One region of the Streptomyces sp. ATCC 21386 genome, then DNA from elsewhere that is predicted to be linked to it. Evidence: riboswitches for the same ligand, from Rfam matches in the RefSeq annotation. Region 1 holds a riboswitch; each other region holds the start of a gene.
The links. Region 1 has a riboswitch for cobalamin ahead of GWK25_RS29345 (cobalamin biosynthesis protein). Riboswitches for the same ligand answer to the same signal wherever they lie in the genome.

Region 1 (10,217 bases):
GAGTTCGCCCGGGGGTAGCGGACCCTGGTGTTCCGCCTCCGTTCGAAGGCCGGACCGCCGCTCCGCGCGGCCCCGGTCGCCCGCCGGCCGACAAGCGGAGGGGCGACACCTCGTTCATTACACCCGCGCGCCTGCCTCAGTTCATCTTCCGTTCACCCAGGTTGCCTACGGTCCACATGCCACTGACGTCCGAAAGAAGCCCGGGTAAATGGAAAACTTCTCGCTGATCCTCGCGATCGTGGTCATCACCGCGCTCGCGTTCGATTTTACGAACGGTTTCCACGACACCGCCAACGCGATGGCCACCACCATCTCGACCGGCGCCATGAAGCCCAAGGTCGCGGTGGCCATGTCCGCCGTGCTCAACCTTGTCGGCGCGTTCCTGTCCATCGAGGTCGCCAACACCATCTCCAAGGGACTCGTCGACGAGTCCGGGATCCAGCCGGAGGTCATATTCGCGGCGCTCGTCGGCGCCATCCTCTGGAACCTGCTGACCTGGCTGGTCGGGCTCCCGTCCAGTTCCTCGCACGCCCTGATGGGCGGTCTCGTCGGCGCCACCATCGCCTCGGTCGGCCTCGGCGGTGTGCACGGCGACGTGCTCGTCACCAAGGTGCTGATCCCCGCCGTCGCGGCCCCGCTGGTCGCCGGCATCGCGGCGATGCTGGCCACCCGGCTGACGTACAAGCTCGGACAGCACACGAGCGAGAAGGCCTCCGGCAAGGGCTACCGCGCCGGTCAGATCGCCTCCGCGGGCCTGGTCTCCCTGGCCCACGGCACGAACGACGCCCAGAAGACGATGGGCATCATCACCCTCGCCCTGGTGGCCGGCGGCGCCCTCGCGCCCGACTCCGACCCGCCGGTGTGGGTCATCGTCTCCGCGGGTCTCGCCATCGCGCTCGGCACCTACCTCGGCGGCTGGCGCATCATCCGCACGATGGGCAAGGGCCTCACCGACCTCCAGCCGCAGCAGGGCTTCGCCGCCCAGACCAGCGCGGCCACGGTCATCCTGGCCTCCTCGCACCTCGGTTTCTCGCTCTCCACGACGCACTCGGTCTCCGGTGCGGTGATGGGCGCGGGTCTCGGCCGCAAGGGCGGCGTGGTCCGCTGGTCCACCGCCACCCGGATGTTCGTGGCCTGGGGTCTGACCCTGCCGGCCGCCGCGCTGGTCGCCGCGCTCGCCGAGTGGGTGACGGCCTTCGGCAGCTGGGGCACGGCCGTCGTCGCGGTCTTCCTCGTCGCCTCCAGCGCCGCGATCTGGGTGATCTCGCGCCGCGAGGTCGTCGACCACACCAACGTCAACGACACCGAGGAGCCGCCCGGTGTGGTGACCACGGCGATGGCCGCCGTGACACCGCCGCCCGTCGGCACCGTGACCGAGGAGCTCTCGGCGGCCATCCCGGCCCCCGCGGCCGCGGTCGCCGCCGAGACCACGGCCCCGGCGAACTCGTCGACGCCGACGCCCGCCGTCTGAGCCCCGCGACCTCCTGAGGAAGAACACCACCATGCACATCGACTGGGCAGCCCTCGGCTCCGTCTTCGGAGTCAGCCTCGTGGTCACCGTGGCCCTCGTCGGCCTCTTCACCCTGGGGATCGTCGGCCTCTCCAAGCGGGAGGCGGCGTCGGCCCGGGGCGACTCGGCGGCGTTCGCGACCACTGGGGCGTACGCGTGCTTCGCGCTGTGCGCGGCGGCAGTGGCGTACGGGATTTCCCTGATCATGACCTGATACCGGAACTCCCACGGTCCCCTCGGGCCGACACCGACAACTACAGATTCAACCCCCGTGGGCGTCTTGTGACGCTTACGGGGGTTTTCTCTGCATTCGGAGTAGCGCGGCGACCTCCACGAAACGACACATGTCATACTGACGACGGCTAGCCGCCGGTCGCCAACTCACCTACTCTAAGAGAGAGTTACTAGACGAAGGTGGCGGCCCGACAAGTCAGGGACGACATGTGGCAGGGAGCACCATGGCCAGGGACATCGATCCGAGCCTGAATCGACGCAGGCTGCGAATCGAGCTGCGCAAGGCGCGCGAGAGCGCGGGGCAGACCCAGCGGGACGCCGCGCAGGGCCTGGAGTGGTCCCTGTCCAAGGTGATCAGGATCGAGGCGGGGACGGTCAGCCTCGGTGTAACGGACCTGCGGGCACTGCTCCAGCAGTACGGGGTCACGGACGCCGCCCTGGTAGCGGAGCTGGAGGAGGCGGCACGGGGCTCCAAGGGCCAGTCCTGGTGGGCGCAGTACAGCGACCTTGTCTCCCCCCAGTTCGCCCAGTACCTGGGGTACGAGGGCGCCGCCGCCACCATCCGCATGTACAACCCCATCGTCCTTCCCGGGCTGCTGCACACGGAGGACTACGCGACCGCGCTGCTCACGGCCAGGACCTCCGAGGCGCGCGTACGGCGGCAGGTGGAGCTGCGCTCCAGCCGCCAGGAGCGGCTGTTCGACGGCGACAGCGGCCCCGAGGTGGGCATCGTCCTGGACGAGGCGTCCGTACGGCGCGCGGTCGGCGGCCCCGCCGTCATGCGACGGCAGCTCGACCACATCAAGACCATGGCGACGCATCCCCGGGTGACCCTGCAACTGCTGCCGTTCTCCGTCGGGGCGCACTACAGCACCACCACGCCGTTCATTCTGCTCGGCTTCAAGGACGACGACGATCTGCTCTACATCGAGGGCCCCACGGGGGGACTGACAAACCGTGACGACCTGGGCCTCACAGCGCGCTACCAGGAGTGCTTCGAGGACATCAGCTCCATCGCGTACGACGGCGACCGGATGATCGAGGCGCTCGACGCGATCAGGGAGAGTCTGGACGACAACTGACCCGGGACGGGATGCCCGGGCGACGAACGGGGGGAGGCCTCATGGCGGTCTTCGGAGTACGAGCGTGGTGGCGGGAATTGCGTACGTCCACCGCCACCCCTGCGGACGACACGCCAAGAGTCCCGCCCGAGCAGACCGACCGGGAAGAGCCGGCCGAGCTGAGCGACAGCGCCCTCAAGGCGTACGCCATGCAGCACCCCGAGTGGGCGGAGGCCCTGATCCAGGTCGAGAGCGCCCGGGTGGCGGGAGCCGTCCGGCTGCTGTCCGTGCGGCTGTTGCTCGGCACGGCGTGCGGCAGCGTCCTGCTGTTCAGCATCTCGGTCGCCACCCGATTCGGTCCGGGCCTTCCGCTGGGCGGGGTGTCGCCGCTCGGCTCGGCGGTGATCGGCGCGGTCGGTGCGGCCCTCGTCACCGCCCTCGGCGCATGGCTGGGCAGGCTCCTGCGCCACCGCTCAGCCGACTCCCGCAACGGCGCCGTCAGCGGTGGTGCGGCCGCCGGGGCCGAGCCTCCCCCAGCGCCCGGTTCAGGACCCGGAGCCGTTCCGTGACCGGGGTGAGCCCCCACCACAGGCCGGCCCCGGCGGCACCGAGCACGGTCACCACCAGCCAGACCAGAGCACGCACCTCACCGCCCGGGACCAGCAGCGCGGCCAGGGCGCCCACTCCGACGGACAGCACGCCCATCACGGAGCAGAACAGCGCCAGTGGGGCAGCCGCCGTCACCCGTTGCCGCCAGACGCCCGGCTTCCGCAGGCGCGCCGAGGCGGTCTCCTTCGCTCGGTCTCCCATGTGTGCACCTCCCGTCCCCCGAGCGGATCTTCACGATCCGCCCGCTCCCGGGTCCACAAGCCCCGCCAGAAAACCACACCACGCCGCGTAGCGAAAGACGAGCAGCGCGTCACGATTCCCGTTCGAGTCACGGACCATGACGCGCCGGTGCCCGGCGGCCACTTCCACGCAGTCGCCCCCGTTGTCGGAGTAGCTGCTCCTGACCCACACCCGTGCCGACGACTCCCTGCCGATCACACCGACCTCCTCCAAGCCCAAGAGTCAGCGCACCGACACGGCGTCCACCGCGACGACCCGAGCGTAGTGTCCCGCCTCCGCGTGGGTGCGGTGCTTTCGTACTGCCGTTCCCTCAAGTGTTCCCAGCCTGGGTATCGGAGAAGAGCGCAGAAAGAGCCGATTCGGGCGTCTGGCGATATTTCAGCGATGTGGGGCTGAGCACACCCCTGCGCCGCAGGTCAACAGCAAGTTGACGGGTCTTCCGGGAGCGTGGTGGACTGCCGGGGCCATGTACGACGGCAGGAGAGGAAGCCGGTGCGATTCCGGCGCGGTCCCGCCACTGTCACCGGGGAAGAACCTCCCGGGAGCCAGGAACTCTCGCCGTCGGTCTCGTCGAACCAGGGCGTGGACACCCTGAGTGAGGACATATCGCCATGCGCGGCTGCCGCCTGAGTGCCTGTACCGGTCCCTCGTCCGACCTCGCGATCGGCTGAACCGGTGCGTGCCGACCGCGTGTTCGCGTACGGCGCCACCGCCGGAATCCTCGGTGACCTGCTGCTCGGTGATCCTCGCCGGGGGCATCCGGTCGCCGCGTTCGGGCGGGCCGCCGGCGCCGTGGAGCGGGTGTTGTGGCGGGACCACCGGGGGTGGGGCGCGCTGCACACCGCCGTGTGCGCGGGTGGCGCCGTGACGCTCGGGGCCGTCGCCTCGTCCGCCGTACGCCCCTCGCGTGCCGCCTCCGTCGCGTTGACCGCCGCCGCCACCTGGGCCGTCGTCGGGGGGACTTCACTCGGGCGGGAGGCCCGGGCGATCGGGCGGTCCCTGGAGGCGGGGGACGTCGACGGCGCGCGGGACCGCCTGCCGCATCTGTGCGGGCGGGACCCTCAGGCGCTGGACGCGGACGGGATCGCGCGGGCGGTCGTGGAGTCCGTCGCCGAGAACACGTCGGACGCGGTGGTCGGGGCGCTCGTGTGGGGAGCCGTCGCGGGTGTGCCCGGGCTGCTGGGGTTCCGGGCCGTCAACACGCTGGACGCCATGGTCGGACACCGGTCCGAGCGGTACCGGCGGTTCGGCTGGGCCTCCGCGCGGCTGGACGACGTGGTGGGGTGGCCGGGGGCACGGCTGACGGCGGTGCTGGCCGCGGCCTCCGGCGGGGACGCCCGGGGGGCGGTACGGGCCTGGCGCGCGGACGCGCACAGGCATCCGAGTCCCAACGCGGGGCCCGTGGAGGCGTCGTTCGCGGGGGCGCTCGGAGTGCGGATGGGGGGCACGTTGTCGTACGGGGGGCGGGTCGAGCACCGGCCTGTGCTCAATGGGGAGGGACGCGCCGTCGCCGTGGGCGACATCGAGCGGGCCGTGCGGTTGTCCCGGCGGGTCGGATGGCTGGCTCTGGGGATCGGTGCGGGTGTGTCGCTGCTGCGGTCGAGGAGTCGGGGATGAGTGGCGGGCTGTTGGTCGCCGGGACGACCTCCGACGCCGGCAAGAGCGTGGTCACCGCCGGGATCTGCCGGTGGCTGGTGCGCCGGGGCGTCAAGGTCGCGCCGTTCAAGGCGCAGAACATGTCGCTCAACTCCTTCGTGACGAAGGAGGGAGCCGAGATCGGGCGGGCGCAGGCCATGCAGGCCCAGGCCTGCCGGGTGGAGCCCACCGCGCTCATGAACCCCGTGCTGCTCAAGCCCGGGGGCGAGCGCAGCAGTCAGGTGGTGCTGCTGGGGAAGCCCGTGGGCGAGATGAGTGCGCGCGGCTATCACGGCGGGCGGCAACAGCGGCTGCTCGGGACCGTGTTGGACTGTCTCACCGAGCTGCGGGGCACGTATGACGCGGTGATCTGCGAGGGGGCCGGCTCTCCGGCCGAGATCAATCTGCGGCGGACCGACATCGTCAACATGGGGATCGCCCGGAACGCCGGGCTGCCCGTGCTCGTGGTCGGCGACATCGACCGCGGTGGGGTGTTCGCGTCGTTCTTCGGGACCGTCGCGCTGCTCTCCCCCGAGGACCAGGCCCTCGTCGCCGGGTTCCTCGTCAACAAGTTCCGGGGCGACGTCTCCCTGTTGGAGCCGGGGCTGGACATGCTGCACGGGCTCACCGGCCGGCGGACGTACGGGGTGCTGCCGTTCCGGCACGGGCTCGGCATCGACGAGGAGGACGGGCTGCGGGTCTCGCTGCGGGGGACGGTGCGGGAGTCGAACGTCGCGCCGCCCGTCGGGGAGGACGTGCTGCGGGTCGCCGTGTGCGCGGTTCCGCTGATGTCCAACTTCACCGATGTGGACGCGCTCGCCGCCGAACCCGGTGTCGTGGTGCGGTTCGTGGACCGGGCCGAGGAGCTCGCCGACGCCGATCTCGTCGTCGTCCCGGGGACCCGGGGCACGGTCCGGGCACTGGAGTGGCTGCGGGAACGGGGACTCGCCGAGGCGCTGCTGCGCCGGGCCGCCGAGGGGCGGCCGGTCCTCGGCATCTGCGGGGGTTTCCAGGTCCTCGGGGAGCACATCGAGGACGACGTCGAGAGCCGCGTGGGGCATGTCCCGGCGCTCGGGGTGCTTCCCGTCCGGGTGCGGTTCGCCCCGGAGAAGACGCTCACGCGGCCCGTCGGGCAGGCCCTCGGAGAGCGGGTCGAGGGGTACGAGATCCATCACGGCATCGCCGAGGTGCTGGGCGGCGAACCCTTCCTGGACGGGTGCCGGGTCGGGCAGACCTGGGGCACGCACTGGCACGGGTCGCTGGAGTCGGACGGGTTCCGGCGGGCCTTCCTGCGCGAGGTGGCCGCCGCCTCGGGGCGCCGGTTCGTACCGGCCCCCGGCACCTCGTTCGCCGCACTGCGGGAGGAGCAGCTCGACCGGCTCGGCGACCTGATCGAGGAGCACGCGGACACGGACGCGCTGTGGCGGCTCATCGAGTCGGGCGCGCCGAGCGGGCTGCCGTTCGTGCCGCCGGGAGCACCGGGAGCACCGGGGGTGCCGGGATGAGGGCTCCGGGTCGTCCCCGCCGCAGGACGGAGCGTCGGCTGCCGGCCGGTGGGGCTTCTCGCGCCCACGCGGCGCAGCCGCAGATGTCACAGCCCCGCGCCCCTGAAAGGAAGGGGCTGTGCCCCGTTCCTGTCGTCCCGCCGGTCCGCACTCGTCTCATTCATTCACCCCTAGGAGGGACCACCGCGTGAGCACGCACTTCCCCTTCACCGCCGTCGTCGGGCAGGACGACCTGCAACTCGCCCTGCTCCTCAACGCCGTCTCGCCGCGCATCGGCGGCGTGCTGGTGCGCGGCGAGAAGGGCACCGCCAAGAGCACCGCCGTGCGGGCGCTCGCGGCGCTGCTGCCGGAGGTGGAGGTCGTCGTCGGCTGCCGGTTCTCCTGCGACCCCGTGAAGCCGGACCCGGCCTGTCCGGACGGGCCGCACGAGCCGGCGTTCGAGACCCGGCCCTCCCGCATGGTCGAGCTGCCGGTCGGCGCCTCCGAGGACCGGCTCGTCGGCGCCCTCGACATCGAGCGGGCGCTGTCCGAGGGGGTGAAGGCGTTCGAGCCGGGGCTCCTCGCGGACGCGCACCGGGGCATCCTCTACGTCGACGAGGTGAACCTGCTCCACGACCACCTCGTCGACCTGCTGCTCGACGCGGCCGCGATGGGCGCCTCGTACGTGGAGCGCGAGGGCGTCTCCGTACGGCATGCGGCGCGGTTCCTGCTGGTCGGGACGATGAACCCCGAGGAGGGCGAGCTGCGGCCCCAGCTCCTCGACCGGTTCGGGCTGACCGTGGAGGTCGCGGCCTCGCGGGAGCCGGACCAGCGGGTGGAGGTCGTCCGGCGGCGGCTCGCCTACGACGACGATCCGGCCGGTTTCGCGGCCCGTTGGGCGGACGAGGAGGCCGACGTACGGCAACGGATCGTCGCGGCCCGGGAGTTGCTGCCGTCGGTGGTGCTGGGCGACGGGGCTCTGCTGCAGATCGCGGCGACCTGTGCCGCCTTCGAGGTGGACGGGATGCGGGCCGACATCGTGATGGCCCGGACCGCGACCGCGCTGGCCGCGTGGGCCGGGCGGACCGAGGTGCTCGCGGAGGATGTGCGCCGGGCCGCGCTGCTCGCGCTGCCCCACCGCAGGCGCAGGAACCCGTTCGACGCGCCCGGGCTCGACGAGGACAAGCTCGACGAGACGCTGGAGGAGTTCGCGGAGCCGCCGCGGAACTCGAACGATCCGCGGGACGGCGGCCCGGAGGACGACGATCCCAACCCCGGTCCCGACGGTCCCGGTGGTGGTGGGCAGCCGCCCGCTCCGGAGCCTGAGGGGCCCCGGGGCGGCGACAGCGATGCTCGGCCCGAGTCCGGGGACAGTGTCCCGGCGCAGGCTCCGGCCGCCGGGGAGCAGTCCGCCGTACGGGCCGCCGAGCCGTTCCGTACGAAGGTGCTCAGCGTGCCGGGGCTCGGGGAGGGTGCCGCCGGGCGGCGTTCGCGCGCGCGGACCGAGCACGGGCGCACGACCGGGGCGCGCAGGCCGCGTGGCACGCTGACCAAGCTGCATCTGGCGGCGACCGTGCAGGCGGCCGCCCCGCATCAGCGGACGCGGGGGCGGTCCGGTCCGGGGCTGGTGGTACGCCGGGACGATCTGCGGCAGGCGACCCGGGAGGGGCGCGAGGGCAATCTCGTGCTGTTCGTGGTCGACGCCTCCGGATCGATGGCGGCGCGCCAGCGGATGGGTGCCGTGAAGGGCGCGGTGCTGTCGCTGCTGCTCGACGCCTACCAGCGGCGGGACAAGGTGGGCCTGGTGACGTTCCGTGGGTCGGCCGCCGAGGTGGCGTTGCCGCCGACCTCGTCGGTGGACGCGGCGGCGGCCCGGCTGGAGTCGCTGCCGACGGGCGGGCGGACACCGCTCGCGGCCGGGCTGCTCAAGGCGCACGACGTGCTGCGGGTGGAGCGGCTGCGGGACCCCGCGCGCCGGCCGCTGGTCGTGGTGGTCACCGACGGCCGGGCGACCGGCGGGCCGGAGCCCGTCGCACTCGCCGGGCGGGCGGCGCGGCTGTTCGCGGCCGAGGGCCTCGCGTCCGTGGTGGTGGACTGCGAGACGGGCCATGTCCGGCTGGGGCTCGCGGGGCGGCTGGCGGGTGAACTGGGCGGTACGGCGGTGACGTTGGACGAGCTGCGGGCGGACTCCATCGCCGGGCTGGTACGGGATGTGCAGGGATCGCAGGGGACTTCGAGGAGGGCCGCTTAATGCCGCAAGGACAGCCGAGTGTCGTACCGGACGACGGACTGACGACCCGTCAGCGTCGTAACCGTCCGCTGGTGTTCGTGCACACGGGCATCGGCAAGGGGAAGTCCACCGCCGCGTTCGGTCTCGCGCTGCGCGCCTGGAACCAGGGGTGGCCGATCGGGGTGTTCCAGTTCGTCAAGTCGGCGAAGTGGAAGGTCGGCGAGGAGAACGCGCTGCGCGTGCTCGGGGCGTCCGGTGAGGGCGGGTCGGTCGCCTGGCACAAGATGGGCGAGGGCTGGTCGTGGGTGCAGCGCGATGGCCAGATGGACAACGAGGACAAGGCCCGCGAGGGCTGGGAGCAGGTCAAGCGGGACCTCGCGGCCGAGACGTACAAGCTCTATGTGCTGGACGAGTTCGCGTATCCGCTGCACTGGGGGTGGATCGACACCGACGAGGTGATCGACGTGCTGCGCAACCGTCCCGGCACCCAGCATGTGGTGATCACCGGGCGGAACGCACCCGAGAAGCTCGTCGGCTTCGCGGACCTCGTGACCGACATGTCGAAGGTCAAGCACCCCATGGACGCGGGCCAGAAGGGCCAGCGGGGCATCGAGTGGTGACATCGTGACGTCTTGCACCTCGGTTCCCTCCGTGCCCCGGCTGGTGATCGCCGCGCCCGCGTCGCGCAGCGGCAAGACCACCGTGGCCACGGGGTTGATGGCCGCGCTCACCGAGCGGGGGCTCGCCGTCTCCCCGCACAAGGTGGGGCCGGACTACATCGACCCCGGCTACCACGCGCTCGCGAGCGGGCGGGTGGGGCGGAACCTCGACGCGTACCTGTGCGGGCCCGAGCTGGTCGCGCCGCTCTTCGCGCACGGCGCGCGCGGGTGCGACATCGCCGTCGTCGAGGGTGTGATGGGGATGTTCGACGGCGCCTCGGGGCAGGGGGAGCTGGCGTCCACCGCTCATGTGGCGAAGCTGCTGCGGGCGCCGGTGGTGCTGGTCGTGGACGCGTCGTCGCAGTCGCGGTCGGTGGCGGCGCTGGTGCACGGGTTCGCCTCCTGGGACCCCGAGGTCCGGATCGGGGGCGTGATCCTCAACAAGGTCGCCTCCGACCGGCACGAGGAACTGCTGCGGGACGCCCTGGAGTCGACCGGTGTGCCCGTGCTGGGGGTGCTGCGGCGGGCTCCGCAGGTGGACACGCCGTCCCGGCA
Region 2 (10,217 bases), 4.2 Mb from region 1:
CCGGGACACCGGCACGACGAGATCCTCACCCCCGCCGCCCTGGACTTCATCGGCCGGCTGGCCGAGGCGTTCGAACCACGTCGGCGGGACCTGATGAAGGAACGCCGCCGGCAGGTACTGCGGCTGGCATCGGGCTCGCCTCTCGACTTCCCCATGGTCACGGCCGCTGTGCGCGACGACCCGACCTGGCGGGTGGCGCCGCCCGCGCCCGGTCTGACCGACCGGCGCGTCGAGATCACCGGCCCGCCCGACCGGCGCATGGCCGTCAACGCCCTCAACTCCGGCGCCAAGGTGTGGATGGCCGACTTCGAGGACGCCACCGCTCCCCTCTGGGACAACGTCATCGGCGGCCAGCTCACCCTGCTCGACGCCATCGAGCGCCGGATCGACTTCACCACACTGGAGGGCAAGGAGTACCGGCTGGGTGAGCAACTCGCGACCATCGTCGTGCGTCCGCGTGGCTGGCACCTCGATGAGGAGCATCTGGAGTTCGACGGCCGGCCCGTGCCCGCCGCCCTCGTCGACTTCGGCCTGTACTTCTTCCACTGCGCCCAGCGTCAGATCGACGGCGGGTACGGCCCGTACTTCTACCTCCCCAAGCTGGAGAACCGCTACGAGGCCCGCCTGTGGAACGACGTCTTCCTCCTCGCCCAGGAACTGCTCGGCATCCCGCGCGGCACGATCCGGGCCACCGTCCTCATCGAGACGATCACCGCCGCGTTCGAGATGGAGGAGATCCTCTACGAGCTGCGCGAGCACAGCTCCGGTCTCAACGCGGGCCGCTGGGACTACCTGTTCAGCCTGATCAAGACCTTCGGCCACCGCACCGACTTCCTTCTCCCCGACCGGGCGAAGGTGACGATGACCGCCCCCTTCATGCGGGCGTACACCGAACTCCTCGTCCGCACCTGCCACCGGCGCGGCGCGCACGCGATCGGCGGCATGGCCGCCCAGGTCCCGGGCAAGGACCCGGCCGCGAACGAGGCCGCGCTCGCCAAGGTCCGGCTGGACAAGGAGCGCGAGGCCGAGGACGGCTTTGACGGCTCCTGGGTCGCCCATCCGGCGCTCGTCCCCGTCTGCCGGGACGTGTTCGACGGTGTCCTCGGTGAGCGTCCCCATCAGCTCGACCGCACCCGCGACGATGTCGAGGTCACCCCGGCCGACCTGCTGTCCGTCCGCCGGATCAGCGGCCCGCCCACCCCGGAGGGCGTCCGCACCAACGTCTCCGTCGCGCTGCGGTACTACGCCGCCTGGCTGCGCGGCCGGGGCGCGGTCGCCATCGACGGACTGATGGAGGACGTGGCCACCGCCGAGATCGCCCGTGTGCAGATCTGGCAGTGGCTGCGGCATCGGGTGATCGACCGCGAGACAGTGATGGAGCTGCTCTCCGACGAGATCATGGCGCTCGGCGCCGAGTGCCCGTGGGCGCGCGTCGACGACATCCGCGCCCTCTTCGAACGGACCGCGTTGACGGGCGAGTTGCCACTGTTCTTCACCCCCGACGCCTACACCCGCCACCTCGTGCGCCGATCGGATGTGCGGGCGTGAGCGCGGGCATCACGCGCGTCGGCGTGGTCGGCGGCGGGCAGATGGGGGCGGGGATCGCCGAGGTGTGTGCACGGGCGGGGCTCGACACCGTGGTCTGCGAGGTGGACGCGGTCGCCGCCCGCGCCGCCCGCGACCGGATCGCGGGTTCCCTGGACCGCGCCGTACGACGCGGCAAGCTGAGCCGCGAGGCCGCCGACGATGCTCACGCCCGACTCGTCTTCACCGGCGGCCTGGACGACCTGGCCGACCGGCAGCTCGTCATCGAGGCCGTCGTCGAGAACCCGGAGGCCAAGACCGAGATCTTCGCCGCCCTGGACAAGATCGTCGAAGGTCCTGCCGCCGTCCTGGCCACCAACACCTCCTCCCTGCCGGTCATGCGGCTGGGCATGGCCACGAGCCGCGCGGACCGGGTCGTGGGCCTGCACTTCTTCAACCCCGTCCCCGTCCTGCCGCTGGTCGAGGTGGTCACCTCGCTGCACACGTCCGCCGAGACGACAGCTCTCGTGGAGGACTTCGCCACCCGCGCGCTCGGCAAGACGGTCATCCGTTCCCAGGACCGGGCCGGCTTCGTCGTCAACGCCCTGCTCATCCCCTACCTGCTCTCCGCCGTCCGGATGGCGGAGTCCGGGTTCGCCACGGCCGCCGACATCGACGCGGGCATGGAACTGGGCTGCGCCCACCCGATGGGACCACTGAAGCTGGCCGACCTGATCGGCCTGGACACCGTGGCCTCCATCGCTGAGTCCCTCTACGACGAGTTCCGGGAAGCCCTCTACGCGCCGCCGCCGCTGCTGATGCGGATGGTGCAGGCGGGACTGCTCGGTCGGAAGACCGGCCGGGGCTTCCACACCTACGACCAGGGCTGAGTGCCTGGTACGACGCGGGCTGAGGGGCCCGCACCGCCGCGAGGGGTGAGGGTCCCGCGCGGCGCGACCGGGAAAGGGGCGGGAAGCGCGTGTGCGGCGCTTCCCGCCCCTCGCCGTGCCAGCCGAGGCATGCCCGGACCCGCCTTCCGGATGCTGGACGGCGCTCTTCCCTTCGCGGCGCCGCCCCGTAGGCTGACCGCAGCAGCTGGTTCGCCCCGTCCGCCAGGCGGGGTGTCGTAAGAGGGAACCCGGTGGGAATCCGGGACTGCCCCGCAGCGGTGAGCGGGAACGACCGCCGTCATACGCACTGGGTCCGAGGTACCGGGCCTGGGAAGCGACGGCCAGTAGGTGTCCTCCGTCACGGAGGGCGTGCCCGTGAGTCCGAAGACCTGCCAACTGCCCGCGTGCGGACCGTTCCGTGCGCGGACATCCCGGTGACCTCGTGGGCGGGTCGGCGTACACACCAGACGGAACGACCGTGCCTTTGCCGCGCGGGGTCGTCGCCGTCCGGTCCGTCGTTCCCTTCGCGCTCTCGTCCCATCCCCGGGATCTCAGGGATTCATCTCGCGAAGGAGATCTCCGTGACAGCGAAGTCCGCAGCCGCGGCAGCACGGGCCACCGTGTACGGCTCCCCCCGTCAGGGCCAGAACCGGGAACTGAAGAAGGCGATCGAAGGCTACTGGAAGGGCCGCGTCACCATCGACGCCCTCCACGCCACCGCCGCAGAACTCCGGCAGAGCAACTGGCGCCGACTCGCCGACGCCGGCATCCATGAGGTCCCCACCGGTGACTTCTCGTACTACGACCACGTCCTCGACACCACCGTCATGGTCGGCGCGATCCCCGAGCGCCACCGCGCCGCCGTCGACGCCGACGCGACGGACGGTTACTTCGCCATGGCCCGCGGCACCCAGGAGCTCGCTCCGCTGGAGATGACCAAGTGGTTCGACACCAACTACCACTACCTCGTCCCCGAACTGGGCCCCGACACCGTCTTCACGGCCGACTCCGGCAAGCAGGTCGCCGAGCTCAAGGAAGCCCTCGCCCAGGGCCTCACCGCCCGGCCCGTGCTGGTCGGACCCGTCACCTACCTGCTGCTCGCCAAGCCCGCTCCCGGCGTGCGGGCGGACTTCGAGCCGCTCACGCTGCTGGACCGGCTGCTGCCGGTGTACGCCGAGGTGATCGCCGACCTGCGGGCGGCCGGCGCCGAGTGGGTGCAGCTCGACGAGCCCGCCCTCGTGCAGGACCGCACGCCGGCCGAGCTGAACGCCGCCGAGCGCGCCTACCGCGACCTCGGCGCCCTCACCGACCGCCCCAAGCTGCTCGTCGCCTCGTACTTCGACCGGCTCGGCGACGCCCTGCCAGTGCTGGCCAAGGCACCGGTCGAGGGTCTCGCGCTGGACTTCACCGAGGCCGCCCGCGCCAACCTGGACGCCCTGGCCGCCGTCGGCGGACTGCCCGGCAAGCGCCTGGTAGCCGGTGTCGTCAACGGCCGCAACATCTGGATCAACGACCTGACGAAGTCCCTCACCACCCTCGGCACCCTCCTCGGCCTCGCCGACCACGTCGACGTCGCGGCCTCCTGCTCGCTCCTGCACGTGCCGCTGGACACGGCGGCCGAGCGGGACATCGATCCGCAGATCCTGCGCTGGCTGGCCTTCGCGAAGCAGAAGACCGCCGAGATCGTCACCCTCGCCAAGGGGCTGGCCCAGGGCACCGACACCATCACCGGTGAACTCGCCGCAAACCGCGCCGACCTCGCCTCCCGCGCCACGTCGCCCATCACCCGCGACCCGGCCGTCCGGTCCCGTGCCGAGGCCGCGACGGACGCCGACGCCCGTCGCTCCCAGCCGTACACCGAACGCGCCGCCGCCCAGCGCGCCCACCTCGGCCTGCCGCTGCTGCCGACCACGACCATCGGATCGTTCCCGCAGACCACCGAACTGCGCACCGCCCGCGCCGACCTACGCGCTGGCCGCATCGACACCGACGGCTACGAGGAGCGCATCAAGGCCGAGATCCAGGAGGTCATCTCCTTCCAGGAGAAGACCGGCATCGACGTCCTGGTCCACGGCGAGCCCGAACGCAACGACATGGTCCAGTACTTCGCCGAACAGCTCACCGGCTACCTCGCCACCCAGCACGGCTGGGTCCAGTCCTACGGCACCCGCTACGTCCGCCCACCGATCCTGGCCGGCGACATCTCCCGCCCCGAACCGATGACAGTGCGCTGGACGTCGTACGCCCAGTCACTCACCGACAAGCCGGTCAAGGGCATGCTCACCGGCCCGGTCACCATGCTCGCCTGGTCCTTCGTCCGCGACGACCAGCCCCTGGGCGACACCGCCCGCCAGGTCGCCTTCGCCCTGCGCGACGAGGTGAACGACCTTGAGGCGACGGGGACTTCGGTGATCCAGGTGGACGAGCCCGCGCTGCGCGAGACGCTCCCGTTGCGCGCCGCCGACCGCCCGGCCTATCTGGCGTGGGCGACCGAGGCGTTCCGGCTCACCACGAGCGGGGTGCGGCCCGACACCCAGATCCACACGCACATGTGCTACGCCGAGTTCGGCGACATCGTCCACGCCATCGACGACCTCGACGCGGACGTCATCAGTCTGGAGGCCGCCCGCTCGCACATGCAGGTCGCCCGCGAACTCGCCGCCCACGGCTACCCCCGAGAGGCCGGACCCGGTGTCTACGACATCCACTCCCCGCGCGTGCCGAGCAGTGAGGAGGCAGCCGAGCTGCTCCGCACGGGCCTGAAGGCCATCCCTGCCGAACGGCTGTGGGTCAACCCCGACTGCGGGCTGAAGACCCGCGGCTGGCCCGAGACCCGCGCCTCTCTGGAAAGTCTGGTCGCCGCCGCCCGCACGGTCCGCGAGGAACTCTCCTCGTCCTGACGGAAGACCCAGCCGGCCGGGGAAGGACGCATCTGCCGTCCTTCCCCGGCCCCCGGCACCGGAGAACGCATCAGACATGGCCCTCGGTATCCCCAGCACAAGAGCGGACAGCGCGGTATCCATCCGCGACCTCCTCGCACGCGGAGGCCGCTCCTACTCATTCGAATTCATGCCGCCGCGCAGCACCGCGGCCGAAGCCGGCCTCTGGGCCGCGATCCGCCGTCTGGAGGCGCTGTCGCCCACGTTCGTCTCGGTGACCTACGGCGCCGGCGGCTCGACGCGAGGCCGAACGGTCAGCGTCACCGGGCGGATCGCCCAGGAGACCACCCTCACCCCAGTCGCCCACCTCACCGCGGTGGACCACAGCGTCGCCGAACTCCGCAACATTCTCGGCCACTACGCCGACCAGGGCGTACGCAATATTCTCGCTCTGCGCGGTGACCCGCCCGGTGACCCGCTCGGTCCCTGGAGAATGCATCCCAAGGGAGTCCGGTACGCCGCCGAACTGGTCCGCCTGATCAAGGAGTCCGGAAACTTCTGTGTCGGCGTCGCGGCCTTCCCCGAGACGCACCCCCGCTCCCCCGACCCCGACAGCGACATCCACCACTTCGTCGACAAGTGCCGGGCCGGAGCCGACTACGCCATCACCCAGATGTTCTTCGACGTAGAGGACTATCTGCGCTTCCGCGACCGGGTGGCAGCGGCCGGATGCGAGACACCGATCATCCCGGAGATCATGCCGGTCACCACCATCCGCTCGCTGCGACGCATTCCCACGCTCTCCACCGCCGTCGTTCCCGCCCGGCTGGCCGAGAGCATGCTCGCCGCGCAGGACGACCCGAAAACGGTCAGGGCACTCGGAATCGACCATGCCACCGCGATGTGCCGCCAGCTGCTGGCGGAAGAGGCTCCCGGGCTGCATTTCATGACCATGAATTTCTCGACGGTGACGACAGAGATCTATCAGAATCTTGGACTCCATGGATAAGCGCCCAGCTCACTCCCCCGTGGGAATCCGCCGCCCTTCGCTGGTCGGGATCGTCAACATCACCGAGGACTCGTTCTCGGACGGGGACAGATTCCTGACCGCGAACGCGGCGGTGGCTCACGCCCGCCGGCTGTGTTCGCAGGGGGCCGACGTCATCGAGCTCGGGCCCGCCGCGAGTCATCCGGGCTCCCGGCAGGTGACCGCGGCCGAGGAGATGAGGAGGCTGGCGGACGTGCTCGACCAGCTGGTCGCCGAGGGCATCCCGGTGTCGGTCGACTCCTACCAGCCCGCCACCCAGCGATTCGCCGCCGCGCGGGGCGCCACCTATCTCAACGACATCCAGGGCTTCGGCGATCCCGCCCGGTACGAGGAAATCGCGAGCACCGGCTGCCGGCTCATCGTCATGCACTCCATACAGCGCCACGGCCCCGCCACCAAGGTGCGAACCGACCCCACGCAGGTGTGCCGAGGAATCGACGAGTTCTTCGCCGACCGCCTGGCCGCGCTGGAAGCAGCCAGCATCCCTCACGACAGACTGGTCATCGACCCGGGACTCGGCTACTTCCTGGGCAGCGATCCCGAACCATCACTGAAAACCCTGGCCGGTCTCGAACGGTTGAAATCCCGCTTCGACGTACCGGTGCTCGTCTCCCCCTCCCGGAAATCATTCCTGCGAACGCTCACCGGGAGCGCCCTCTCCGACATCGGTCCGGCCACACTCGCGGCGGAACTGTACGCCGCGCGCAGTGGGGCGGACTTCATCCGCACCCACGATGTCGCCGCCCTCCGCGACGCGCTCACCGTTTTCGAAGCCCTGGAATCCGCCAAGGAGAACGGCTGGTGACGCGGAGACGAACGTGCCGACGCGTGCCTAGCGTTACCCGGCCGCCGGTACCGCCCGCTGATCCGGTCCGTCGTACGCGGCGAGAGGCCGGATCAGCGCGTTGTGGGCGAGCTGTTCGGTGATGTGGGCGGTCCAGCCGGTGATGCGGCTCATCACGAAGATCGGGGTGAAGGCGGGGATGTCGAAGCCCATCAGGTGGTAGGCGAGTCCGGCCGGGTAGTCCAGGTTGGGGTGGATGCCCTTGCGGGTGAGCATGGCGTGCCGCAGGGCCGCGTGCAGGGTGGCCCTGCGGGTGGCCTCGGGGTCGGCGGCGCGGGCGACCAGGCGGTCGAGGGCGTCCTGCATGATCGGGACGCGCGAGTCGCCGTGCTTGTAGACGCGGTGGCCGAAGCCCATGATCTTCCGCTTGGACGTCAACGCCTCGTCCAGCCACTGCTCGGCGTGCTGCGGGTCGCCGATCTCGTTCAGCATGTGCATCACGGCCTCGTTGGCGCCGCCGTGCAGGGGGCCCTTGAGCGCGCCGATGGCGGCGGTGACCGCGCTGTAGAGGTCGGAGAGGGTGGAGGTGACCACGCGGGCGGTGAACGTCGAGGCGTTGAAGCTGTGTTCGGCGTACAAGACGAGGGAGATCTCGAAGCAGCGGACCACGTCCGGGTCGGGCACGCTGCCGAAGCACATGTGGAAGAAGTTCTCGGCGTAGCCGAGTGCGGGGTCCGGCGGGATCGGGGCGAGTCCCCGGCGGCGGCGCTGGTCGGCTGCGACCACTGTGGGCAGTTTCGCCAGCAGGGTCAGGGACTTGGCGCGGTTGGCGGCGGGGCTGCCGTCTTCCTCGGTCGGGTCCTCGGCGCCGAAGAAACTGACGGCGGTGCGCAGCACATCCATCGGGTGGCAGGTCTCGGGCAGCCGGGGCAGCAGCTCGCCGGTGGTGCGGTCCAGGGGGCGCAGGGCGCGTTCCCGTGCCTGGAACTCCGCCAGTTGGCGCGGGTCGGGGAGTTCGCCGTGCCACAGCAGGTAGGCGACCTCCTCGAAGGAGCGGTGTGCGGCGAGGTCCTGGACGGGGTAGCCGCGGTAGGTGAGGGAGTTGGTCTCCTGGATGACGGCGGAGATCTCGGTGGTGTCGACGACAACACCGGCGAGGCCGCGGTGGATCCCGGGTGTGGTGGTGGTCATGGGTGCCTGCCTTCGTGGGTCAGGTGCCCGGTCAGGTGCCGGGCGGGAGGGTGAAGTCGTGAACGGCCGAGTCGAAGGCCGTGTAGTCGGCGTAGCCGAGGAGTTCGTAGAGGCGGGAGCGGGTCTGCATACGTGACAGCAGGGCTTCCTGGGTGCCCTCGGCGGCGAGCGTGCGCAGGCCGTTCTCCATCGCGCCCATGGCCAGGCGGAGCAGGGTGACAGGGTAGAGGGCGATGTCGTAGCCGAGGTTGTCCAGGGTGCGGGCGTTCAGCAGGCGGCTCTTGCCGAACTCGGTCATGTTGGCGAGCAGGGGGACGTCGACCGCCTTACGGAACGCCTCGAACTCCCGTTCGTCGGTGAGGGCTTCGGGGAAGATCGCGTCGGCGCCGGCGTCGACGTACGCCTTCGCCCGGTCGACGGCCGCGTCCAGACCCTCGACCGCGCGGGCGTCGGTGCGGGCCATGAGCAGGAAGTCCGGGTCGCGGCGGGCGTCCACGGCCGCCCGGACACGGCGGGTCATGTCCTCGCGGGGGACGACCGCCTTGCCGTCGAGGTGGCCGCAGCGCTTGGGGTTGACCTGGTCCTCCAGGTGCAGGCCGGCCAGGCCCGCGTCCTCCATCAGCTGGACGGTGCGGGCGGTGTTCATCGGCTCGCCGAAGCCGGTGTCGGCGTCGACGAGGACGGGCAGGTCGGTGGCCCTCGTCGTCTGCTGGGCACGGGCCGCGATCTCGGTGGAGGTGGTGAGGCCGATGTCTGGCAGGCCGAGGTCGGCGGCGAGGACGGCGCCGGAGAGGTAGGCGGCCTCGAAGCCGGTGTCCTGGATGAGGCGGGCGGACAGCGGGTTGAGGGCGCCGGGCATGGTCAGCAGGCGTCCGGCGGCCAGCCGTTCACGCAGGGCGCGGCGGCGCTGGGCAGGCGTGGTGCGGGTGTGCAGCATCAGAAGAGGCCCTTCGGCAGGTGCGCGTCGTACGCGGCGACCGCCTCCGTGTCGACGGCCGGGAACAGCCCGTCCAGGTCGGCCGCGGTCAGTTCGGCGAGGTGTTCGGCCGAGGTGAGGAAGCGGTCCTGGGCGGCCGGAGCGATGATCCCCTCGGCGAGCGTGCGGAACTTGCCGATGTATGCGGCGCGGTCGAAGGGGCGGGCACCGGCCGGGTGGGCGTCGGCCACTCCCAGCTCGTCCTCGATCACCGAGCCGTCCTCCAGGGTGATGACCGCCCGTCCGCCGAAGGCACGGCGATCCGGGTCGGGGTCGTGGTAGCGGCGGGTCCAGGCCGGGTCCTCGACCGTGGTGATCTTCCGCCACAGCTCGACGGTCCCGGGGCGGCGGGCCCGCTCGGGGGCGTAGGAGCGCTCGTGGTGCCAGGCGCCGTCCTCCAGGGCGACGGCGAAGATGTACGGCACCGAGTGGTCGAGGGTCTCCCGGCTGGCCGTGGGGTCGTACTTCTGCGGGTCGTTCGCACCGGAGCCGATGACGTGGTGGGTGTGGTGGCTGGTGTGCAGCACCACCGAGCGCACCTTCTCCAACGGTCCCGTCTTCTCGCGCAGCCGCCGCGCCAGGTCGATGATCGCCTGGGCCTGGTACTCGGCCGAGTGCTCCTTGGTGTAGGTGTCGAGGATCGCGCGGCGCGCCTCGCCGGGCTCGGGCAGCGGGACGGTGTAGACGGCGTCCGGGCCGTCGAGCATCCAGGCGAGGAAGCCGTCCTCGCCCTCGTAGACCGGGGACGGGGAAGTCTCGCCGCGCATCGCCCGGTCGACGGCCTCGATCGCCGTCTTGCCGGCGAAGGCAGGGGCGTACGCCTTCCAGCTGGAGATCTCGCCCTTGCGGGACTGCCGGGTCGCGGTGGTGGTGTGCACCGCCTGCTGCACCGCCTGGTACACCGTCTCCGTCGGTAGCCGCAGCA
Region 3 (10,217 bases), 4.2 Mb from region 1:
GGCCGGTGAGCATTGTTGGAGGAACGGAACTCCAGCACGTCCAGCAGCTTGATCAGCCCGCGCCGGTAGTGGTTGGTATAGGACGCCTTCAACGTGGTCTGCACCGTGCGCCGGTAGACCGGCCCCCGGGTCTTGAACTCGTGCACCAGCTCCCGCAGCGTCGCCTCGCCCCCGGACACCGCCGGGAACACGATCTGGCGGACCGTTCCCTCTGGGGTGCCCAGCGACGCCTCGGCGAGCTTGAAGAGGATGTTCTCCTTGCCCGACACCTTCTTGAACGCGTTGATCAGCTGTTCGGTGACCTTCTTCTCCGCGCGCGCCCCGATCCGGTGCACCGTGGAGATCAGCAGCTCCACCAGCGTGTCGGTGATCTCCCGCTCGCGCTCGTGCAGCAGCGCGGCCAGCAAGGTCACCCGCAGCGCCACCGGATGCGTCCGCAGGTGGGACGGCGACTCCACCGCGGCCCGCGCCCGCCAGCCGGCCACCACCTTCGGCGCGACGTCGACGAACAGATCCCGTGGCAGACCGATCGCCCGCACCGCCAGGAGTTTGTCGATCTCGGTGAGCATCGTCTCCAGGCTCACGTTGCCCGGAGCCTCCTTGACCTTCCCCAGCACTGGCGGCACATCCTCGCCCTCCGTACCGCCGCCCGCGGGTCGGGCGTCGTCCTGGTCGTCGGTGCCACTCGCCACCAGAGCCATGATCCGCTCGATACTCTCCGCAGTCAGCCGCGAGGAGATCAGGCCCGTCAGCGACTCCTCGGCCTCCCGCAGAGCGGCCCCCACGATGCGGTCGCACCGGCCCGGCGTGGGCGGCTCGATGCTCTCCTCCCGGCAGCGGGCCAGCAGTTCCACCCGTACCTGCTCGGGTCTGCGTTCCTTGTGCGCGACGTGCTCGGCCAGATACTCCGTCAGCTTCTCCGCATCCGCGACGCTGCACTCGCGGAAGCCGAGGTGCTCCCGGATCTGCGCACGGTGGTACTCGACCGTACGGCCCGTCCAGTCGTAGGACTCCAGCTCCGAGGCGGGAACCTGTACCTGCCGGGCGACGAACTCCACAGCCTCGCCGGGAAGCTCTGCCCGGTTCCGGGGAAACCGGCCGTACTGCGTATAGAACTTCAGCAGCACTGCGAAGCCAAGGCGCGTCGCACCGCGCTTGCCGGACACGAGCCCCTGCTCATCCTTCAGCAGCGTCCAGTGCTCGACGAGTTCATCCAGGTCTAACGGAGTACGGGCCACGATCGCCGATCGTCCTCGCGGAGCCTCACCCACCGCAGCTGTACGCCTCGGACTCACCCACGCGGGTGACGTCCTCCCAAGATCATCGCCGTTTGCGGCTGGTGACAGCGTTCTTACCGGCACCCCTCATCGGGGCATTCTCGCAGCAGCTGCTTCTCCCCGAGATACCGCTCGTCTCGGGCCTCACACGATCAGCGAGAGTGCGTCCCAGTCGTCAGCCGCCGCCAGGCAACCTTCCAGGATGGGCAATCGATCGAGCCAGAGCCGAGACGCTGCGCCTTCATCGCGACGAGATGCAGCGCGAGAGGAGTCGCTAGCTCCACAGGCAGCCGGCCCGTAGCGCGCCCACGTCGATCACCGTCCCGGTCGCCGACGCGTACGCGGCGCGGAAATCTGTTCCTACGTCGTGTCGCGCCTCAGTGGTCAGGTCCGTCGCCAGCAGGCGGCTCCAACCGCTTCGTGACAATACGTGATCGCGAGCGGCGTATGGTTCCAGGCCGGTTGCTCTCCTTCATCGGCCACGCCCAGGGATCTTCGATACGCTGATAGATTCCCGCAGTGAGCGAGCAACTGCCCAGCGTTGGCGCCGAGTTGTCCCCCGACGAGATCGAAGCTCTCCACGCCAGGTGGTCTTCCTGCTGGACCCCGAGTGACGTTGCGCAGCAGTTGGCCGGGATCGGCACGCCCTGGTATGTGGCTGCGGGCTGGGCACTGGACCTGTTCCGCGGCAGACAGACACGCGCGCATGGGGACATCGAGATCGGGATTCCGGCCACGCGTTTTCCCGAGGTCCGCAACCGCTTTCCCAGATACGTCTTCGACGCGGCAGGCAGCGGTCGGATCTGGGAGGACGCCACACCAGACGTGCTGGCCGCCGTACATCAGACATGGCTCCGCAATCCGGTCACCGGAAACTACCTGCTCGACGTGTTCCGCGAACCGCACGACGGCGACACCTGGATCTGCCGACGCGACGAGAGGATCCGGCTTCCCTACCGCGACATCATCCACCACACCCAAGACGGCATCCCCTATCTGGCACCCGAACTCGTCCTGCTGTTCAAGGCCAAGGGCGCCCGCCGAAAGGATCAAGCAGACTTCGACGCAACCGTCCCACACATGACCTCGGCTCAGCGAGAAACCCTGGCCGAGCTACTCGCCCGCGTACACCCGGGACATCCCTGGATTGCGGACGTGTAGCCGACGCTGCCCTGGTGGGCTCGCGTATCCAGTAGCCGTCGCCAATCCGCGCCCGCCCCCAATCGCGCAGCGGCGCTTTCGCGCGCACCGTGCAGAGCCAAGGCGCAGCCGTCAGCCGTCGCGGCACACAGGCGGCCTGGAGCCGTCCACGAGCCCGTTCCCTCCATTTGCTTCCTGGGCTTCTTATCGCTCTACCAGCCGAGACTGCGCGGGACCTCTACCGAGAAGCCGAACGGCACGTACAGGTCGGCGAGTTACCGGTGCCAGGGGCCGGGTCAGGCGGAGCGCGCTCACCTCGGGTCCGGCGCTCGACCGCTGGAGGACGCTCCGGGCACTTCGGAAGTTAGGTAAGCCTATGGTAATTTTCGGCCTGCCAGTCGAACTCGTGAACGCGGTCGTACGCGTATCGGGTCAGGGAATCCGGTGACAATCCGGAGCTGACGCGCAGCGGTGAGGGTGACGGGCGGGGCGACAGCCACTGGAGACGGTCACAGCCGGGTCCGGGAAGGCGCTCCGTCTGGATGATCCCGAGTCCGAAGACCTGCTGGCAGCCACCGTCCGAGCGGGCCTCGCGAATAGGCCCCGACGCCAAGGAACCCACGTCGTGCGCCTGTCACATCCTGCTCGCAGTTCTGTCCTGCTCCTGTCCGGAGTGCTCCTGCTCTCGGCCTGCGGCTCCGGCTCGTCGTCCGGCGGAGCCTCGGGCTCCGGCACGTCCGCAGACGCCGAAGCGCAAGCTGTCTCGCTCGACAACTGCGGTGAGAAGGTGACCGTCAAGGCCCCGCCGAAGCGGGCTGTGTCCCTGAACCAGGGCACCACCGAGATCATGCTCTCCCTCGGCCTGGCCGACCGGATGGTGGGCACCGCGACCTGGACCGACCCGGTCATGAAGGGGCTGGAGAAGGCGAACGCCAAGGTGCCCCGGCTCGCGGACAACCAGCCGTCGTTCGAAAAGGTCCTGGGGACCGAACCGGACTTCGTCGCCGCCTCCTTCGCCTCCACCCTCGGTAAGGGCGGGGTGGCCCCGCGCGAGAAGTTCGAGGAGCTCGGGGTACCGACCTACCTCTCGCCCGCCGACTGTGTGGGCAAGGACAACAAGGGCGCCAGCGACGGCTCCCGGACCGAACCGCTGGCCATGGACACCGTGTACCGGGAAGTACGTGAACTGGCCCGTATCTTCGGTGTGGAGGAGCGCGGCGAGAAGCTGATCACACAGCTGAAGGACCGGGTGGCCGAGGCCACGGCCGGGACCGACGCCAAGAAGGCCACCATCCTCTACTGGTTCGCCAACCAGGAGTCCCCCTACATGGCGGGCTGCTGTGGCGCGCCGGGCATCGTCACCGACGAACTCGGTGCCAAGAACGTCTTCGACGACTCCACCCAGGAGTGGCCGCAGGTGAACTGGGAGACCGTCGCCGACCGCAACCCCGACGTCCTGGTCATCGGCGACCTCGTCCGTAAGCAGCAGACCGCGGAGACCGCCGAGAAGAAGATCGAGTTCCTGGAGTCGAACCCGGCGACCAAGAACATGGACGCGGTGAAGAAGAAGCGGTACGTGCTGCTCTCCGGCCAGGCGATGAACCCCACGATCCGTAACGTCGAAGCCGTCGAGACCGTCGGCGCGGCACTGCGCGAGTACGGGCTCGCCGGATGACCACCGCCCTGCGTCCGCCCGGGGCCCGGCCCCTGCGGTCGGGCCCCGGTGCTGTGCGGACCACGGTCGGTCTGGGCGTCGGACTGGCCGTGCTCGCCCTCTCCGTCGCCGTGGCCGTCACCATCGGCCCGGCGGACATCGAGGTCGGCGACGTCTGGTCCGTCATCGCCTCCCATCTGGGCTGGGGCACCGCGGAGGTGTCCCCGATCCGGGACGGCATCGTGTGGAACCTGCGGCTGCCGCGCACACTGCTCGCCGCCGTGTGCGGCGCCGGACTGGCGGTCTGCGGGGCGGTGATGCAATCGCTGCTGCGCAACCCGCTCGCCGACCCCTTCGTGCTGGGCGTCTCCTCCGGCGCGTCGACCGGTGCCGTCGTCGTGGTCGTCCTCGGCGCCGGCGGTGCCCTGTCCCTGTCCGGGGGCGCGTTCGTGGGGGCGCTCGTGTCGTTCGCACTGGTGCTCCTGCTCAGCCACATCCTCGGCGGAAGCACCGACCGGGTGGTGCTGTCGGGCGTTGCCGTGATGCAACTGTTCTCCTCACTGACCTCCTTCATCGTGATGACGGCGGCCGACGCGGAGACCACCCGTGGCGTGCTGTTCTGGCTGCTCGGCTCGCTCAGCGGCGCCGACTGGGGCCAGGTCTGGCTCTGCCTCGCCGTCCTTGCCCTGTCCCTGGTGGTGTGCCTCGGGTACGCGCGCACCCTGGACGCTTTCGCGTTCGGCCAGGACGCGGCAGCCACCCTGGGAGTCGCGGTGGCCCGTACCCGGACGGTACTGCTGTGTGTGACCGCACTGCTGACGGCGGCGCTGGTCAGCGCAGCGGGCGCGATCGGCTTCGTCGGCCTGGTCCTGCCGCACGCCGCGCGCGCCCTCGTCGGCCCCGGGCACGGCCGGCTGCTGCCGGTCACCGCGGTCGCGGGTGCTGTGTTCCTGGTCTGGGCCGACACCCTGGCCCGTACCGTCCTGGACCCCCAGGAGCTGCCGGTGGGCGTGGTCACCTCGCTCGTCGGAGTCCCGGCGTTCGTCCTGGTCCTGTACCGCACGAGGAGGATGCGATGACGACCGGAACCGAGCGACGGGACGAGAACGTCCAACCGCCCCGGCCCGTCCCGGAACCCGGGGCGGCGGCACCGTCCACCCTCAGCGCCGACCGCGTCAGCCGCGCGATCGGCGGGCAGCTGATCCTCGACGGCGTCAGCCTCACACCGCGCCCCGGCTCCGTGACCGGGCTGCTGGGCCCCAACGGGTCCGGAAAGTCGACCCTGCTCAGGCTGCTGTCCGGAGTGCTCACCGCGGCCTCCGGGGTCGTCACCCTCGACGGGCGCCCGCTCGGCGAGTGGGGACGCCGCGCCGTGGCCCGACGGATCGCCGTCGTAGACCAGCACGCCGACACCCTCGTGGAGCTGACCGTCCTCGACGTCGTACGCCTGGGCCGCATCCCGCACCGCCACGCCTGGACACCCCCGACCGAGGCGGACGACGACGCCGTACGCACCGCACTGGAACGCACCGGGCTCACCGACCGCGCCGCCCAGCCCTGGCACACGCTCTCCGGCGGCGAACGCCAACGCGTCCAGATCGCCCGCGCCCTTGCCCAGGAGCCGCGCGAGCTGCTGCTGGACGAACCGACCAACCACCTGGACATCCAGCACCAGCTCGACCTGCTGAACCTGGTCGCCGAACTGCCCGTCACCAGCGTCATCGCCCTGCACGACCTGAACCTGGCGGCCATGTACTGCGACCAGGTCGTCGTCCTCCGGCAGGGCCGGGTCGTAGCCGCGGGCACCCCGGCGGCAACCCTCACCGAGTCACTGATCGCCGACGTCTACGGCGTCCGCGCCACAGTCACTTACCCCGGTCCCGGCGACCGGCCGCACATCCGCTTCCTGGGCACGGCCGCGAAGGACTGAACAGGCACTCTGAAGGTCAGCGCTTTCGAGAGGCCCGGGTCGGTGTGCGGCGAAGCGCACCGGGGCCCGGAAGCTGGCCCGGCGGGCAGCCCGGCGGAACGTGGTCAGGACCGCGGGCCCGGCGAGCATCAGGCAGACGAAGTTGGTGACCGCGCGGCCTGTGTCCCAGCCCAGGGAGGTCGCGATGTCGAAGGCGATGTAGCGCTGCCACTGCTCGGTGAAGGGCAGACCGGGAAGGTAGGCGATCGAGCTGTTCGGGTCGAGGGAGAACGGCCAGAAGGAGAGGTTGAGGAGGAAGCCGAAGAGATAGCCGGAGAGCGATCCGTAGACGGCCAGGAGCAGCACCTCACGGCGGCCACTCGCCCGTGGCAGGAAGCCGGCGATCATACCGACGAACGCGCAGCCGAACATCTGGTACGGCATCCACGGGCCGACCCCGCCGGTGATCAGCGCGGAGGCGAACAGCGAGGTGCAACCGAGTGTGAAGCCGAAGCCTGGCCCGTACACCCGCCCCGCCAGTACCAGGACGAAGAAGACGGTCTCGATGCCGGCAGTCCCGGCTCCGAGGGGGCGTAGTGCCGCGTTGACTGCGGATAGGACGCCGAGCATCGCCAGCGCCTTGGAGTCGATGCCGCCCTCGGCTATCTCGGACAGCACCACGCACAGGACGAGCAGGAGCAGCACGCCGAAGATCAGCGGGGGCGCGTAGTTCGAGCCGAACGTTCCCGGAGCGACGACGAACGGCCAGAAGAACGCGACCACTCCGAGGAAGGCCGCCATGGTCATCACGATGCCGACGCGCGGCGTGAGCCGGATGGCCGCTGCCGCTCGGGACATCACGGGTTCTTCCCCCCGTCGCTGCCGACGGCGAGTGCTTCTTCGACCTGGCCGACCGTCAGGTAGGGCAGCGGGGCCATAATTTTCGCCGTCTGTGGGGCGAAGACAGGCGAGGAGACGATGACTTCCGTCGTGGGGCCGTCAGCGACGATGTCTCCTTCTGCCATGACCACCACGCGGTCGGCTGCCCGGGCAGCGAACTCCACATCGTGGGTGGAGACGACGACCGCCCTGCCTTCCGCCGCGAGGGCATCGACGATGCCGATCAGGGCGGTCTTCGCCCGGTAGTCCAGGCCGCGGGTCGGTTCGTCCAGGAGCACCACCCTGGGCGCGGCGGAGAGCTGGATGGCGAGGACGAGGGCGAGCTTCTGCCCCTCCGACAGGTCGCGGGGGTGGGTGGTGTCGTCGATGCCTGGTGCGAGCCGGTCCAGGATCGTGCGGGCGCTGTCCGCACTCTTGGACTCGATGTCGGCCTGGGCCAGTTCCTGTTTGACGCTCTCCAGGTAGAGCAGGTCGGCGGGTGTCTGCGGGACCAGGCCGACGAGGGTGCGGGCGCGGGCGGCGGCCACGGTGTGCGGATCGGTGCCCGCCGCGCCACGCGCCTGGGTGACCTTCACCGTCCCGGCGCGGCGCGGACCGGATCCCTGGAGTGCCCACAGGAGGGAGGACTTGCCGGAGCCGTTGCGTCCCATCAGGGCGGTCACCTCGCCCGCGTGCAGGTCAAAGTCAACTTTCCGGACGGCCGGGACGCGCTTGTAGGTGACGGTGACACCGCGTGCGGTCAGCAGACGCGGGCGGTCCCCCGCTGCGGGCGGGCGGACGGGTGCCGGAGCCCGGTCGGCCAGCCGCGCGCGCAGAGGTGCGGCGGTGCGGCGGGCGTCACGGACGGTCAGGGGCAGGGGGGACCAGTCGGCGGCGCGCCCCAGTTCCACGATCGGCGGCGCGATGGTCGACGTACGCAGGATGTCGACGGGCGGGCCGAGGCGGGCGTGGCCCTCGCCGGAGAGGTGGAGGACTCGGTCGGCGTACTGGACGACGCGTTCGAGGCGGTGTTCGGCCATGAGGACGGTGACGCCGAGGTCGTGGACGAGGCGGGTGACGGCGGCGAGGACCTCTTCGGCGGCTGTCGGGTCCAGGGCGGAGGTGGGTTCGTCGAGGACCAGGACGCGGGGGTGGGCGGTGAGGACGGAGCCGATGGCGACGCGCTGCTGCTGGCCGCCGGAGAGTTCGTGCAGGGCGCGGTGGCGCAGGTCGGCGAGGCCGAGGAGGTCGAGGGTCTCCTCGACGCGCTTGCGCATGGTGGCCGGGGGGATCGCCAACTGCTCCATGGCGTAGGCGAGTTCCTCCTCGACGGTGTCGGTGACGAAGCCGTCGATCGGATCCTGGCCCACCACGCCCACGACGTCGGCGAGTTCGCGGGGCGGGTGATGGGCGGTGTCGCGGCCGTCGACCGTGACCCGCCCGTACAGGGTGCCTCCGGTGAAGTGCGGCACGAGCCCGTTGACCGCACCGAGGAGCGTGGACTTGCCGACGCCCGTGTGGCCGACGACGAGGCAGAGTTCGCCCTCCTCCACCGTGAGGTCGATGTCGCGCAGGGTAGGTGCGGGGGCGTCGTCGTACTGGATGGTGACCTGGTCGAAGGCGATCACGAGGCATGGCCTCTCTGGACAGGGCCGGGCGGGGGCGCGAGGAGTCCGGCCGCGCCGGCAAGGAGGATCGCGGCGGTCGGTACCAGCGGCAGGGCGGGCCAGGCCAGGGGGTAGAAGGTGGGGTTGAGCTGGGCGGGGTCGTAGCCGAGGTTGCTCAGGAGCAGGACGGCGGACAGGACTCCGCTGCCGGCCACGGCCCATTCGGGCAGGCGCCAGGGGTCGGGGCGGTAGGCGGTGCGGGTGACACGCCGACCGCCCAGGCGCAGGCCCGCCACGCACAGCGCGGCGCCCAGGCCCATGGCGGGCAGTCCGAGGAAGGCGGGTGCGGTCGCGTCCAGCAGTCCGTACGCTCCGGCGCACAGGCCGCACATGCCCGACAGCATCAACGCACCCGTGATGCGGCGGGAGTTGCGGGTGGCGGTGCCGGCGCGGCCGTAGCCCCGGGAGTCCATGGCGGCGGCCAGGCGCAGCGAGCGCTCCAGGGCGTCTTCCAGAACGGGGATCACGATGCCGCGCAGCGCCTTCATGCCCTTCGTGCGTCCGGCGCGCAACTTCCGTGCGCGCGCGACGCGTTGGACGCTCTGCACGAGCTGCGGGGCCACGCTGATCGCGACGGTGACGGCGACGCCGAGTTCGTACAGAGCCCCGGGCAGCACGCGTAGGGCACGTTTGGGGTTGGCGAGGGTGTTGGCGGCGCCGATGCAGCACAACATGCACGCCAGACGCAGTCCGTCCGTCGCCGCCGACAGCGCCGCCTCCAGGGAGACCGGGCCCCCGATCTTGATACCCGCGTACCAGTCGGGGGTGGGGAGGCGCGGGAGCGAGAAGAGGAAGTGGTCGCGGGGTGTGATGCCGGTGGCGAAGACGGCGCGGAAGACGACCCGGATCGCCACGACGGTGAGGGCCAGGTACAGGTAGTACTTGAAGCCGCGCGCCCAGGGCGCTTCGGTGCGGCGGGCGGTGACGACGTAGCCGAGGACGGCGAGGACGAGGAACAGCAGCAGCGGGTTGTTGGTGCGGCTGACGGCGGTGGCCAGGGCGAGCGCCCAGATCCACCAGGCCATCGGGTGCAGGCCGCGCGGCAGTCGGCGCCCGCGCGGGTCCGGCGACGGTCCGGACCCGGTCACGGGTGCCTCGACGGACGTATGGGCCACGGCAGTCACTCGGTACGACGGCGTCGGCGCGCCACGAACACTGCGGCGCCGCCGATCAGGACGACGAGCGCGGCGCCAACGGCCACCGGCGTGATCGAGCCGGGGTCGTGCCGCACCTCGGCGGCGGGGGCGGCGTCGACCACACTGGCGGTGGGCCGGGGGGTGGCGACGGCCGACGGGGTGCGCGTGGCGGCATCAGCCGTCTGGCTCGGTTTCAGCGAAGGTGACGCGCTCGGCTTGGTCGTCTTCGACCCCGAGGGATGTTCCGGTGACGGGGCGGTGGGGTTCGGGGGTCCAGGTGCCGGCCCGGTGTCGACGTCGGGCGGCAGGGCGGGCGCCTCGCCGGTGGCGGCGGGCTTGCTCGTGTCGCCCTGCGGGCGGGTGTTGTGGGCGCGCAACTGGTCGGGGGTGACCTTCGGCCGGCCCTCGGTGCCTTCGATGTCGGTGCCGCCGAAGATCCACAGGTCGACGCTGCCGGGCTTGGGCTTGTAGAGCATCGCGCCGAGCTGGCTGTAGGTCCAGTCGTCGGCGCCGGGGTCGGCGTGCCAGTACGACCAGTAGGCGGAGGCGGGCGGG

Region 2: linked by a shared signal. The riboswitch ahead of metE (5-methyltetrahydropteroyltriglutamate--homocysteine S-methyltransferase) and the one ahead of GWK25_RS29345 (cobalamin biosynthesis protein) in region 1 are both predicted to bind cobalamin.
Region 3: linked by a shared signal. The riboswitch ahead of GWK25_RS11470 (ABC transporter substrate-binding protein) and the one ahead of GWK25_RS29345 (cobalamin biosynthesis protein) in region 1 are both predicted to bind cobalamin.

Annotation. Positions count from the first base shown of each region.
Region 1 is NZ_JAAVVL010000001.1:6,826,392-6,836,608, forward strand. It holds gene GWK25_RS29310 (lysozyme) at 1-18, shown strand, start outside; gene GWK25_RS29315 (inorganic phosphate transporter) at 209-1,471, shown strand; gene GWK25_RS29320 (hypothetical protein) at 1,503-1,724, shown strand; gene GWK25_RS29325 (helix-turn-helix transcriptional regulator) at 1,969-2,826, shown strand; gene GWK25_RS29330 (hypothetical protein) at 2,868-3,374, shown strand; gene GWK25_RS29335 (hypothetical protein) at 3,304-3,615, opposite strand; gene GWK25_RS29340 (DUF397 domain-containing protein) at 3,646-3,852, opposite strand; cobalamin riboswitch at 4,097-4,229, shown strand; gene GWK25_RS29345 (cobalamin biosynthesis protein) at 4,330-5,271, shown strand; gene GWK25_RS29350 (cobyric acid synthase) at 5,268-6,794, shown strand; gene GWK25_RS29355 (putative cobaltochelatase) at 6,982-9,024, shown strand; gene cobO (cob(I)yrinic acid a,c-diamide adenosyltransferase) at 9,024-9,623, shown strand; gene GWK25_RS29365 (cobyrinate a,c-diamide synthase) at 9,628-10,217, shown strand, end outside.
Region 2 is NZ_JAAVVL010000001.1:2,638,458-2,648,674, reverse strand. It holds gene aceB (malate synthase A) at 1-1,548, shown strand, start outside; gene GWK25_RS11605 (3-hydroxybutyryl-CoA dehydrogenase) at 1,545-2,414, shown strand; cobalamin riboswitch at 2,604-2,826, shown strand; gene metE (5-methyltetrahydropteroyltriglutamate--homocysteine S-methyltransferase) at 2,996-5,314, shown strand; gene metF (methylenetetrahydrofolate reductase [NAD(P)H]) at 5,391-6,302, shown strand; gene folP (dihydropteroate synthase) at 6,295-7,146, shown strand; gene GWK25_RS11585 (bifunctional 2-methylcitrate synthase/citrate synthase) at 7,180-8,316, opposite strand; gene prpB (methylisocitrate lyase) at 8,348-9,253, opposite strand; gene GWK25_RS11575 (MmgE/PrpD family protein) at 9,253-10,217, opposite strand, start outside.
Region 3 is NZ_JAAVVL010000001.1:2,606,786-2,617,002, reverse strand. It holds gene GWK25_RS11480 (Tn3 family transposase) at 1-1,238, opposite strand, end outside; gene GWK25_RS11475 (nucleotidyltransferase domain-containing protein) at 1,797-2,438, shown strand; cobalamin riboswitch at 2,796-3,002, shown strand; gene GWK25_RS11470 (ABC transporter substrate-binding protein) at 3,043-4,092, shown strand; gene GWK25_RS11465 (iron ABC transporter permease) at 4,089-5,150, shown strand; gene GWK25_RS11460 (ABC transporter ATP-binding protein) at 5,147-6,001, shown strand; gene GWK25_RS11455 (ECF transporter S component) at 5,900-6,838, opposite strand; gene GWK25_RS11450 (ABC transporter ATP-binding protein) at 6,838-8,487, opposite strand; gene GWK25_RS11445 (energy-coupling factor transporter transmembrane component T) at 8,484-9,650, opposite strand; gene GWK25_RS11440 (hypothetical protein) at 9,647-10,217, opposite strand, start outside.